DNA from 2 places in the Bacillus sp. KH172YL63 genome. Region 2 is predicted to be linked to the other one. Evidence: predicted binding sites of a transcription regulator. Region 2 holds the regulator's gene; the other holds the start of a gene.
What was found. Region 2 encodes NrdR, which represses ribonucleotide reductase genes. Its sites were predicted from a motif close to AACACNATATATNGTGTT; they were not measured.

Region 1 (6,682 bases), 360 kb from region 2:
ATGATCGACCGGGGCATCCCCCGTCACGGCTATAAAGTATTTTCCGGTGAAGAAGAGATCGGCGAGGTCACAACCGGTACACAATCTCCTACTTTAAAGAAAAATGTGGGATTGGCCCTCTTAAATAAAGATTTCACTGAATTGGGTACGGAAGTGATGGTTGAAATCAGGGGCAAAAAGTTAAAAGCGGCAGTTGTCGCAACACCTTTTTACAAAAGACCAAAGAAATAGGGGAGGAATGACGGTCATGAAGCATCGTTATTTACCGATGACAGAGCAGGATCAAAGGGAAATGTTAGACAGCATAGGCGTGGAAAGCGTGCACGATTTATTTGAGGATATTCCTGAACAGGTGCGTTTCAAAGGAGATTATAATATCAAGAAAGCGAAGTCCGAGACGGAGTTGGTGAAAGAACTTACCAAAATGGCCGCAAAGAACGCTGATTTGAAAAGCCATGCATCCTTCCTGGGTGCAGGGGTATATGACCATTACATGCCGATCATTGTCGATCATGTATTATCCCGTTCAGAATTTTATACAGCTTATACACCTTACCAGCCGGAAATCTCCCAGGGGGAACTGCAGGCAATCTTCGAATTCCAGACGATGATCTGTGAGCTGACCGGCATGGACGTGGCCAATTCATCCATGTACGACGGAGGAACGGCCCTTGCGGAGGCAGCTATGCTTTCGGCAGGTCAAACGAGAAGAAAGAAAGTCCTCGTTTCAAGTACGGTACACCCGGAGTCCAGAGATGTATTAAGATCGTATGCGAAAGGTCAATATATCGATGTGGTGGAAATTCCCCATGTGAACGGTGTGACGGATGTAGAAGAATTGAAAAGCTTAATGAGTGATGAAATCGCTGCAGTCGTCGTTCAATACCCTAACTTTTTCGGGCGTGTGGAAGAGCTGAAGGCAATTGAGGAAATCGTTCATGCCGATAAAGCAATGTTCGTTGTTTCTTCCAATCCATTGGCGCTGGGGGCGTTGACACCTCCTGGACAATTAGGTGCTGATATCGTCATCGGCGATGCCCAGCCGTTCGGAATTCCAAGTGCCTTCGGTGGACCTCACTGCGGTTATTTTGCCGTGAACAAAAAGCTGATGAGGAAAGTGCCTGGGCGACTTGTCGGCCAGACCGTCGATGAAGACGGAATCCGCGGCTTCGTTCTGACTCTTCAAGCCCGTGAACAGCATATCCGCCGTGACAAGGCGACGTCCAATATTTGTTCAAATCAGGCGTTGAATGCACTCGCAGCATCGGTTGCAATGACGGCACTCGGCAAGCAGGGCGTAAAAGAAATGGCCATCCAGAATATCCAAAAGGCCCATTATGCAAAAGAAGCGTTTAAAGCTAAAGGATTCACCATCGCCTTTGAAGGGCCTTCATTCAATGAGTTTGTCATCAAAGTGGATAGACCGGTGAAGGAGATCAATCAAAAGCTTCTTACTAAAGAAATGATCGGTGGTTATGATTTAGGTTTGATGGATGACAGCTTATCGCATCATATGCTGGTCGCTGTTACAGAACTTCGCAGCAAAGAAGAAATCGACGCATTCGTAGCGGAAGTGGGGGATTGTCATGAATAAGCAAGATCAGCCTCTTATTTTTGAATTATCGAAAGAAGGACGCACAGGTTACAGCCTGCCGGAACTGGATGTACCACAGGTGGAACTGTCTGACCTCATCCCGTCTGATTATATCCGACAAGATGCACCGGAGCTTCCAGAGGTATCCGAGCTTGATATCATGCGTCATTATACGGCCCTGTCAAAGCGTAATCACGGGGTCGATTCAGGCTTCTATCCATTGGGATCTTGTACGATGAAATACAACCCGAAGGTGAATGAGAACGTTGCACGACTGAACGGTTTTGCCCACATCAACCCACTTCAGGAAGCTGAAAGCGTACAGGGTGCCCTGGAACTGATGTATGATCTTCAGGAACATCTGAAAGAAATCACGGGTATGGATGAAGTGACCCTTCAGCCTGCTGCGGGGGCACACGGCGAGTGGACCGGTCTTATGATGATCCGTGCTTATCACGAGGCAAATGGGGATACCCACCGCACCAAGGTGATCGTACCTGACTCAGCTCATGGAACGAATCCTGCAAGTGCCACGGTTGCCGGATTTGAAACGGTTACCGTGAAATCAGATGAAAACGGTCTTGTTGATTTAGAAGATCTAAAGCGGGTAGTCGGAGATGATACAGCTGCCCTGATGCTGACAAATCCGAATACGCTTGGCTTATTTGAAGAAAACATTTTGGAAATGGCTTCCATCATTCATGGAGCAGGCGGTAAGCTGTATTATGACGGAGCGAACCTGAACGCGGTGCTTTCGAAAGCGAGACCGGGGGATATGGGATTTGACGTCGTGCATTTGAATCTTCATAAGACGTTCACCGGTCCTCACGGGGGCGGCGGTCCGGGAAGCGGTCCTGTAGGCGTGAAGGAGGACTTGATCAAGTACCTTCCTAAACCGGTCCTTGTGAAAAAAGGAGAACAATTTGAATTCGATTATAACCGTCCTGATTCCATCGGTCGTGTGAAACCGTACTATGGGAACTTCGGCATCAATGTCCGTGCCTATACGTATATCAGAACGATGGGGCCGGATGGACTGAGAGCCGTTACAGAGAATGCCGTCCTTAATGCAAACTACATGATGCGCCGTCTTGCACCTTATTTTGATCTGCCGTATGACCGTCATTGTAAACATGAATTCGTCATCAGTGGAAAACGTCAGAAAAAGCTGGGTGTACGTACGCTGGATATTGCGAAACGACTGTTGGATTTCGGCTATCATCCACCGACCATATATTTCCCGCTGAATGTAGAAGAATGCATGATGATCGAACCGACTGAAACTGAATCAAAAGAAACACTTGATTCATTCATCGATGCCATGATCCAGATTGCGAAGGAAGCGGAAGAAACCCCTGAAATCGTGCAGGAAGCGCCTCACACAACAATCGTGAAGCGTATGGATGAAACACTGGCAGCGAGAAAACCCGTCCTTCGTTATATGAAGGAAAGCGAATAGAATCGTAAATCCCCGCAGCGAATGGCCGCGGGGATTTTTTGTGCACCTACCCTTTTTGGTGGGGAATATATCAAAAAAAGGATCACCTTAAAGGCAATCCTTTTCGTATTTATTTCTTGTGTTTCACTTTACCGGTCCACTTTTTGAAACCGCCCTGTAACTGATGCAGATCTCTGTATCCTTTACGGTGCAGCATTTGAGCTGCACGGCCGCTGCGAAGACCGCTTTGGCAATAAAGATAAACAGGTTGATCGGCGCGGATTTCTTTTTGTCTCATTTTAATTTGAGAGAGAGGGATGTTGCGGGCCCCGAGGACGTGGCCATTGTCGAATTCGTTTGCTTCACGGACATCTATCAATTGAGCTTTGCGGTACCCTGCCCGAAATTCTTCTTCATTCAAGGTGTTTACGACTCTCTTTTGATAGAAGAACGTAAATAGTGAATAAATGATGATTCCACCCAATACGATTAATAGAATATATAATCCTTCCATCATTCATGCTCCTTTCTACAAATGCGCTACCTTCTATTATATTCATGTAGGCCGGCAGAATCAAAACAAATTTATTATTTTCATGCATACACTTTCCAATCTGTTTTCCTTTGTTTTTTGAAATGGATTTGATAGACTAGTAACGGACTTAGTGAGTTGAATGATTTACATATAAATGACACAACAGAGACGAAATGAATGAGGGATGGAATATGAAAAAAGAAACATGGAGATTCATCGATTCAGGGCATTGTTCCCCGTCCTATAATATGGCGCTTGATGAAGCACTCCTTGATTGGCACAGCCAAGGGAAGATACCGCCGACGATTCGTTTTTACGGCTGGGACCCGGCCACACTTTCAGTTGGATACTTCCAGAGAGTTGAAAAGGAAATCAATCTTGATGCGGTTAAAGAGCACGGGCTCGGATTTGTGAGAAGGCCGACTGGGGGAAGGGGTGTCCTGCATGAACACGAATTGACGTATAGTGTAATCGTGTCAGAGGATCATCCTGAAATGCCTAAAACGGTAACAGAAGCATACAGGGTCATCTCTGAAGGGATATTGAAAGGATTTCAAGCACTCGGCCTTGAAGCCTATTTCGCCGTCCCTAAAACGGCAGAAGAGCGGGAAGGATTGAAAAACCCCCGTTCAGCAGTCTGTTTTGATGCACCAAGCTGGTATGAACTGGTTGTCGAAGGAAGAAAAGTGGCTGGAAGTGCCCAAACACGTCAAAAGGGCGTCATCCTTCAGCATGGTTCCATTCTTTTGGATCTCGATGAAGATAAGCTGTTCAGTCTGTTTAAATATCCATCCGACAGGGTGAAAGAAAGGATGCAGCGTGCATTCAAAAATAAGGCAGTTGCCATGAACGAAATCAGTACTGAGACCATCACAATGGACATGGCAAAGGTAGCATTCAAAAAAGGTTTTGAGGATGGTTTGGATATTTATCTCGAACCTTATGAACTTTCTGATGAAGAAACACAATATGTTGAGGACCTTGCAAAGTCAAGATACGAGTCCGATGAATGGAATTACAAACGTTAAAAAAAGTTTTTGTAGAAAAAAAGCGATGATTGTCGCTTTTTTCCTGTTTTACCAAGGATTGCGGTTGTTTGATTTATATCAAGTTCTAAAATACTAGAATTCAGTCATGCTTTAGATCTTTTTCTATTATTTTCTCCCGTTTTCTATTTTTATCAGCTGATTATCCGTTTGACAAACAAAAGAACAGTTGACCTGAAACACAATATGTGGTGTGTTGTATATTTTTGCGCACACAATATGTTGTGTTTATTTATTGCTTTTCAAAATAAGCTATGGTATCGTAATATTTGAAAACAAACACCAAAGGAAATCACATATATTGAAACATTCGAGATAGAAGGAGTTGTCTTTATGACTGTTGCGTCGAAAAACACAATGAAATTAAACATCGAAAGATTAAACCAGGATATCGGATTATTTCCTCAGGTACATCCTATAACCCCGGATATGACTACCACCCACAAAGGTGTATCCCGTCTTGTCATGATTGATCGCTATTCCTTCAAGGACACTGAAAAAATCACACTTTCAGAAGGGGACTTTGTCGTACTCACGATCAAGGAGGATCCCAAATTTCCGGCACGTGGATTGGGTTATATCTCAAGCATCGACTGGGAAACGAAAAAGGCGGATGTTTGGATCGAAGAAGAGTACAGAAGTGCGATAGACAAACCTGAGGAAATGGAAAAAGGTATCGTATCAAGAAACCTTGATGTGATCGAAAAACCTCTTGAAGTCTATTACGAACAAATTGCAAAGCGTAACGCAACAGGCTTGGCAGAAGTGGAAGAAACTCCTGAAAAAAGACAAGTTTGGTTCGAGAAGTTCTATCATGAATTAGTGAACCTCCATTTCGTTCCTGCAGGCCGGGTGTTGTACGGAGCAGGCGCAGGTACGGACGTCACATACTTCAACTGTTATGTGATGCCTTTCGTCCAGGATTCCCGTGAAGGAATCTCAGAACACCGCAAGCAGGTAATGGAAATCATGAGCCGGGGCGGCGGTGTCGGAACGAACGGATCGACGCTTCGTCCACGCAACACGCTTGCTAAAGGCGTGAACGGTAAATCTTCCGGTTCTGTTTCTTGGCTGGATGATATCGCAAAGCTGACACACCTGGTTGAACAGGGCGGTTCAAGACGCGGTGCGCAGATGATCATGCTGTCAGATTGGCATCCCGACATTATTGAATTCATCATTTCCAAAATGCAAAACCCGCGTATCCTCCGCTATCTTCTCGAAAACACAGAAGACGAAACGATCAAGAAGGCTGCAGAGGATAAACTGAAATTCACCCCTCTGACGGAACAAGAGGAAGCGATGTATCAAGGCATCCTGAATTATAGACAAATCCCTGGATACGGTGGATTCGATGCGAAAATCCTTAAGCATGCAGAAGAAAAGCTCCGCACCGGAGGGACTTACAGCGTTCACAATCCTGAGTTCCTCACAGGGGCGAACATTTCTGTCTGCCTGACGAGCGACTTTATGGAAGCAGTGGAAAATGATCGTGAATATGAGCTGCGCTTCCCTGATGTGGAAAGCTATAATGAAGAGCAGATGAAATATTATAACGAAGAATGGCACAACGTAGGTGATGTGCGCGAGTGGGAGAAGCTTGGCTATAAAGTGCGTACATACCGTAAAGTCAAGGCGAAGGAGCTTTGGAATCTGATCAATGTGTGTGCAACCTACTCTGCAGAGCCTGGGATCTTCTTTATCGATAACGCAAATGATATGACAAATGCCAAAGCATACGGCCAAAAGGTAGTGGCGACAAACCCGTGCGGTGAGCAGCCTCTTGCCCCGTATTCCGTTTGTAACCTGGCAGCAGTCAACCTTGCCCGGTTTGCCGACAAAGAAACGAAGACAGTTGATTTTGAAAAGTTGAAGCGGACCGTCGAAGTGGGTGTACGTATGCAGGACAACGTCATCGATGCGACGCCATACTTCCTTGATGAAAACAAAAAGCAGGCCCTCGGTGAACGACGTGTCGGCCTCGGCGTCATGGGACTTGCTGACTTATTGATCTACTGTGAGAAAGAATACGGTTCTGAAGAAGGTAATAAGCTTGTAGATGAAGTGTT
Region 2 (6,682 bases):
TGCTACCTCAGTTAAGCGGAAAGCTGCACGGCATGGCACTCCGTGTCCCGACGCCGAACGTATCCCTTGTCGACCTTGTTGTTGATGTGAAAAGGGACGTCACCGTGGACGAAATCAATGATGCCTTCATCACGGCATCGATCGGCTCTTTGGACGGCATCCTTCAATTCACGACGGAACCATTGGTATCAATCGACTTCAATACGAATCCTCATTCAGCGATCATCGACGGCCTGTCCACAATGGTCATGGGCAGCCGGAAAGTGAAAGTGCTCGCATGGTACGATAACGAGTGGGGCTACTCCTGCCGCGTCGTCGACCTGGCTAAATTCGTGGCATCCAAAATGAGCGCAAAACAAGAAGTGAACGTTTGAAAGAATCAACATAAACGATAAGCTATGCTTTTAGGGCGCGTCGACCGTGACGCGTCCTTTTTCTTTTTTTTCGGAAAATCATGGCTGAAAGCGGCTGAATCCCCTTTCGTCAACGGCCGGAATGCCCATTTAAAAAAGTTTAAAGAAATTTATTGCAAAAGAGATTTAAACAAAGTATACTATTTTTCGTGAACTTCTTATTAGCAAATGAATACTGATTTAATTACTTAAAGGGTTAGGACCTCTTCGGACTAACTTTCCCCCGTGGTAATTAAGATTTTGCCAAAGGATGCGTTCATTTTGACGAAAAAAATCATGTCAAAGGGGGAAATACGAAATGGAAACAATGGGTCGCCATGTAATCTCAGAATTATGGGGTTGCGATTTTGAAAAATTAAACGATGTAGTAGGTATTGAGAAAACATTCGTAGATGCTGCGCTTAAGTCAGGTGCGGAAGTGCGTGAGGTGGCATTCCACAAATTTGCGCCTCAAGGTGTAAGTGGAGTCGTGATCATTTCTGAATCACACTTAACCATCCACAGTTTTCCTGAACACGGTTATGCCAGCATTGATGTATATACTTGCGGTGATTTAGATCCTAATATCGCTGCTGAATATATTGCAGACGCGCTAGGTGCGGACACTCGCGAAACAATTGAATTGCCACGTGGTATGGGTCCAGTACAAGTGAAAAAGTCTCAGGCTCAAGCCCTTTAATCGATTATAACCCGAAAGAGATGCGTGAATTATGCATCTCTTTTTTTGTGTTGTTGGTTTGGATGCCGGAAATCAACCAGCACTCACTCCTAACAAACCAGCCACTTTTCACAAGAATCCTGCCATCATCCCCGCCCGCCGCTCTTTTCCTATTTTCCAATCCCTCTATTTTCGTGTAAAATAAGGGTAAATAAAGGGAGGAACTTCATATGAGCGGATTAAAGACCCTGTTGAAACGATTTCAGTCAGAGTGCGAGACGTCTGATGCGCATGATGATAAAGAATTACAAACCCACTATTATAAAGCGATGCATCAAGGTGCATTTAATGCAGTATTAGAACTGTTTTCTTCATCAGAGTATGAAGTGATTTCCCAGTCGAAGGACAGAGGGGAGATCACCGTGAGGAAAAACGGGATGCCACAGCTGTTCATCGTCGCAACGGTCATCACCGTCCGGCCGTTCGAAACGGCAATCGACTTCAAGGTCAGTGCGGATAAAGGGAAGATCTTCGGTACATATACCGTGTTGAAGGCACAAATCAACCACTATTATCAGAGGCTCGACAGTGAGCTGAATAAAGTGAAATAACGGTAAATCCTTTATACGCTTGTGTATGACCCGGCTTTTTTATATGATGAAGGTAATAGTATGTAATAACGGAGCTGATATTATGAAATGCCCGTCTTGCCAGCATAATGGTACACGAGTTGTAGACTCCCGTCCTGCTGATGAAGGACGTTCAATCAGGAGAAGGAGAGAGTGTGAAGTGTGCACGTTCCGCTTCACGACTTTCGAGAAGGTGGAAGAGCTTCCTCTGATTGTGGTGAAAAAAGAAGGGGTAAGAGAAGAGTTTAGTCGAGAGAAGATATTGAGGGGATTGATCAAGGCGTGCGAGAAGCGTCCTGTTCCCCTTGAGAGATTAGAGAAGATCTCAACGGATATTGAAAAAGACCTTCGGAATCAAGGTGCATCCGAAGTGGAATCTGTGAAGATCGGCGAGATGGTCATGGATCACCTTGCGAAAGTGGATGAAGTGGCTTATGTCCGTTTTGCATCAGTCTATCGTCAATTTAAAGATATTAATGTGTTCATAGACGAATTAAAGGAATTAATTAAAAAAGAGTAGAAGAATGAGCTGAAGATGGATTTCTTTGGCTCTTTTCTCTTTGACTGGTACTTCGGGGCGTTGACCTCGTGAGTTTTTATGAAAGGTAGAATCTAACTATGATGAAGAAGCATTGGAATGAAATACAGCCAATCGATCACTACACGGTAGGGACCAATGGGATGCTTCAGGAATATGACCGGAAAATCATTACATTTTTATACCAGCCTTTGATCGGATCTGTTTGCTACAGCCTCTATATGAGTTTATGGGGGGAAGTGGAAGAGAACCGCCTGTGGTCGACCGATTCCACCCACTATCATTTGATGAATGTGCTGTCTGTGAATCTGCAGGATGTATATGAGGCAAGAATGAAGCTTGAAGGCATCGGGCTTTTGAAGGTGTATGAAAAGAAGGATGGTGACGACCGGAGCTTCCTTTATGAATTGCAGCCCCCTTTGTCACCGGAGGAGTTTTTTCACGACGGCATGTTGAATGTTTATTTGTACCGTAAGATCGGACGGACCCATTATTTACGGTTGAAGAAATTCTTCACAGATGTCTCGGTTGAAAAAGGGTCGTATACGAATATCACCCGATCGTTTCAGGATGTCTTTACGTCGGAACCGATCAATTTTCTTCACCATGACGCCAACGTGGATTCACAGGCGGCATCCGGTGAACAATATATGAAATATGGCAGGAACGAAGGCCTTTCACTCGATGAAGTGGATTTCGATTTTCAGCTGCTACTTTCAGGACTGTCTGAATCAATGGTGCCAAGGCGTGCGTTCACGGCAAATGTGAAGGATACGGTGTTGAAGCTGAGTTATTTGTACGGCATCGATCCCCTGCAGATGAAAAACATCGTCTTAAGCTCCCTGGATGCCGATGATACGATCAACATAGAATTGCTGAGGAAAACAGCCCGTGACTGGTACGGATTGAAGTCCGGAGATCAATTGCCCGATTTGACGACAAGAACCGAAGTGAAGGCACCGGTGAAATCCGACAAGCCCCTTTCAAAGGAAGAGGAGCTGATCGAATACCTGGAAACGACATCACCGAAAGATGTGCTCTCAGACATTTCAAACGGCGGTTCCCCTTCGAAGGCGGATCTACAGGCTGTCGAAGAAGTGCTCATGTCACAAAAGCTTCCGATCGGGGTCATGAATGTCCTGGTGCAGTATGTATTGCTGAAGACCGATATGAAGCTCACCAAAGGATATATGGAAAAAATCGCATCCCACTGGTCAAGGAAAAAAGTGACGACTGCAAGTGAAGCAATGGACCTGGCGAAAAAGGAGCACAAGCAGTATCTCGAATGGGCCGAAGGGAAGAAGGAATCGAAATCGACCAAGCGGCGAAAACCGATCCGGACCGAAAAGCTTCCTGAATGGTTCAAGGAAGAAGACACGGCGAAAGAATCCGAATCCCCGGCAGAAGATTACGATTTTGAAGCAGAAAAGAAGAAGCTCGAAGAAGAACTCAAAAATTTTCGGAAGTAGGTGAACAGAACGGTGGAGAACATAAACAACACCCTGAAACGGTTGGCGACTTCTGGTTCGTTTCAACAAAGATATGAACAAATGAAAAAAGAGATCCTTGAAAACAATGATGTAAAGGACTTTATCCGAAAGAACGAAGGCCTGGTGACGGCAGAGATGGTCAACAACAGCCTCATGAAGCTGTATGAATACATCTCTCAAAGCAAAGAGTGCAGGTATTGTCCTTCTCTGCAGGAATGTAAAAACATGATGGAAGGCTACGACCCTCATCTCGTCATCAGGGGGGATACGATCGACATCGAGTATCACCGCTGTCCCCGCAAAGTCATACATGACGAGCGGACAAGCTCCCAGCGTCTCATCAAAAGCCTGTACGTGCCGAAAGATATCCTGCAGGCATCCTTCCAGACCCTTGAGCTCGATACTAAGAGCCGGCTGGAAGCGGTCCGCCTGGCGAAGAATTTCGTAGAAACCTATTCTGAAGGGACGAAAATGAAAGGCTTGTACTTTTACGGCAAGTTCGGAGTCGGCAAATCCTACTTATTAGGCGCGATGGCAAACGAACTGGCCGAGAAGAAGATCGCTTCCCTGATTGTGTACGTTCCCGAGTTCTTCCGGGAAATCAAGCAATCACTCGGCGACAACTCGATCAACGAGAAACTGGAAATGGTGAAAACCGCATCGATCCTCATGCTCGATGACATCGGCGCAGAAACGATGTCCAGCTGGGGAAGGGATGAAATCCTCGGCACCATCCTCCAGTACCGCATGCTCGAGAACTTGCCGACCTTCTTCACGTCCAACTTCAACTTCAACGAACTCACCCATCACCTGACATACAGTCAAAGGGGCGAAGAAGAAAAACTAAAAGCCGCCCGCATCATGGAGCGCATCAAATACCTCTCCCAACCCGTCCACATCGACGGCCGGAACCGGAGAGAATAGCGAAAAGAGAGGAAATCCCTGAGGGGGGATCCTCTCTTTTTTGGGTCCATTGGTTGGAGAAAGAAGAATGAAAAAAATGAATGGGCAGTATGAAAGCAATGGTCGTGTGTTTTATGGTTTTGGGTTCATGTTTTTAGAATAATATGCTTAATAGATTGGAGCGGAAGGGGCTCGACTCCTGCGGGATAGTGGGACAGAAAGAAAGGCGGAGGCGGCTTGTTCAGCCCCGACAAACATAAGATGAATGGGCCTAAGAAGGCGGTCTTTGCCTTCTTGGACCATTTAGCTTATGACCTCGAGGGGCTAGCCGCCGGAGCTGGACAGGTGAGACCCCGGAAGCGCAGCTGAGGAGGCTCACCGCCCACCCCGCGGAAAGCGAGCCCCTGCAGCGGAAATCACCACATGCTATTAGTAAATAGAAAGCGGAACTGCATTTCCAGGCTTCCATCCAATAAATTTCCCCCAGAAACTTCTAATTCATACAAGCCTCCCATATATATAAATCAGGGATTTGGGTTTAAGGAGGCGGGAAAGTTTGATTGAATTCATTTTTAAGCAAAAGAGCGACGCACTAAAGCTCCAACAATACCTCAATAAAGAATTCATCCAATCATGGTTTCATGAAACGCTATTTCAACATAAAGCGCATTTTCATCTGACGATCGACATTTCTCCTTTTTTTCAGGATAAAGAAAAACTATTCAAAGGCGTTTCCCGATTCGTCATTCAGGATAAATGCCTGGACTGGTGTGCGTGCATCCTTCAGGATCAGTATTACTATGAAGACGCCCATGAAATCAATCATATACTGGAAATCATTTCAGAAATGAGGATGGGGGAACGGCCGGAGCTGATGGAGCTCTTGTCTGAATGGGACGAGGACGGGTATGTCCGCACGAGCCTCGAGATGATACTGGAGGGGAAAGGGCCGATTTCATTTGATTCATTCAGCAAGTTCAGGCTGAAGGAGCTTCAGGAAAGGCTTCTCCAGATTGTCGACCTTGCCATCGATGAATACAAAATGGAGCAGGAATATCAAATGTTCATTCATATGCTGAGGGAATATCTCGCTTCGAGGGAACAGAAGATGAAGGCGATCCACCTGTATGCAACAGGGGATGGGTTCCGTTTTTTTGACGAAGACATGAAAGAAGTGACGAGGCGGGAGCTTTCGAAGGTGATTGATAAGCGGCTGCTGACGAACCACCCTCTGTACGTGGATTCATACACAATCGCTCCGTTGTTATCACTTGCGCCTGAGAAAATCTTTGTTTACGGGAATTTGGAACAGCCATTGATCAGGACGATGCAGAATATTTTTGAAGAGCGGATCGATCTGTTGCCGCAGCATTATTTTCCTGACACCCTTCTTTACCCCACTTGGGACCTGGCAAATGAATAAGAAATCAGTTTAGCGGAAGCCCTTGCTTTTCGGCACATAACCGATTATAATACCTACATAATAAGTCAATACACACAGGTTATGATGAGGACAACAATATTCCTATTCCATTCACAGAGAGGGGAGCCAAAGGCTGCAAGCTTCCTAATACGTTAGTGATATTTACCACCTCTGAACTTCAATCGTGAACCGGTTCCGGTCAGGATCCACAGTAATGATTGACGGCTAAATGTCGTTATTCGTTTTCAATGAAGTCATTGTCCATAAGCGGGCGATGAGAAGTTGGGTGGAACCACGAGATTATGTACTAACCTCGTCCCTTCAATCGTGAAGGGGCGGGGTTTTTTGTTGTGCCTGAGGCCCTCCTCATGATTGAGAGGAACGTAGGAACGATGTAGATCATATAAGGAGTGAAACACATGTCAGAAATAGTGAAAATGCAGTTCCCTGATGGGAATGTGAAAGAATTCCCTAAAGGGACAACAACTGAAGAAATTGCTGCATCAATCAGTCCGGGGCTGAAGAAGAAGGCCCTTGCAGGAAAAATCAACGGAGAATTGATCGATTTACGCACAGGTATCCAGGAAGATGGCGCGATTGAAATCGTGACGCCACCTTCAGAAGATGC

Region 1: the regulator NrdR is predicted to act here: its motif matches at 4,825-4,842, upstream of KH172YL63_RS14320 (vitamin B12-dependent ribonucleotide reductase).

Annotation. Positions count from the first base shown of each region.
Region 1 is NZ_AP022842.1:2,799,907-2,806,588, reverse strand. It holds gene gcvT (glycine cleavage system aminomethyltransferase GcvT) at 1-231, shown strand, start outside; gene gcvPA (aminomethyl-transferring glycine dehydrogenase subunit GcvPA) at 248-1,594, shown strand; gene gcvPB (aminomethyl-transferring glycine dehydrogenase subunit GcvPB) at 1,587-3,053, shown strand; gene KH172YL63_RS14330 (rhodanese-like domain-containing protein) at 3,163-3,546, opposite strand; gene KH172YL63_RS14325 (lipoate--protein ligase family protein) at 3,759-4,595, shown strand; gene KH172YL63_RS14320 (vitamin B12-dependent ribonucleotide reductase) at 4,947-6,682, shown strand, end outside.
Region 2 is NZ_AP022842.1:3,162,690-3,169,371, reverse strand. It holds gene KH172YL63_RS16220 (glyceraldehyde-3-phosphate dehydrogenase) at 1-374, shown strand, start outside; gene speD (adenosylmethionine decarboxylase) at 712-1,092, shown strand; gene KH172YL63_RS16210 (cytosolic protein) at 1,302-1,682, shown strand; gene nrdR (transcriptional regulator NrdR) at 1,765-2,220, shown strand; gene KH172YL63_RS16200 (replication initiation and membrane attachment family protein) at 2,322-3,707, shown strand; gene dnaI (primosomal protein DnaI) at 3,720-4,652, shown strand; gene KH172YL63_RS16190 (putative sporulation protein YtxC) at 5,188-6,054, shown strand; gene thrS (threonine--tRNA ligase) at 6,474-6,682, shown strand, end outside.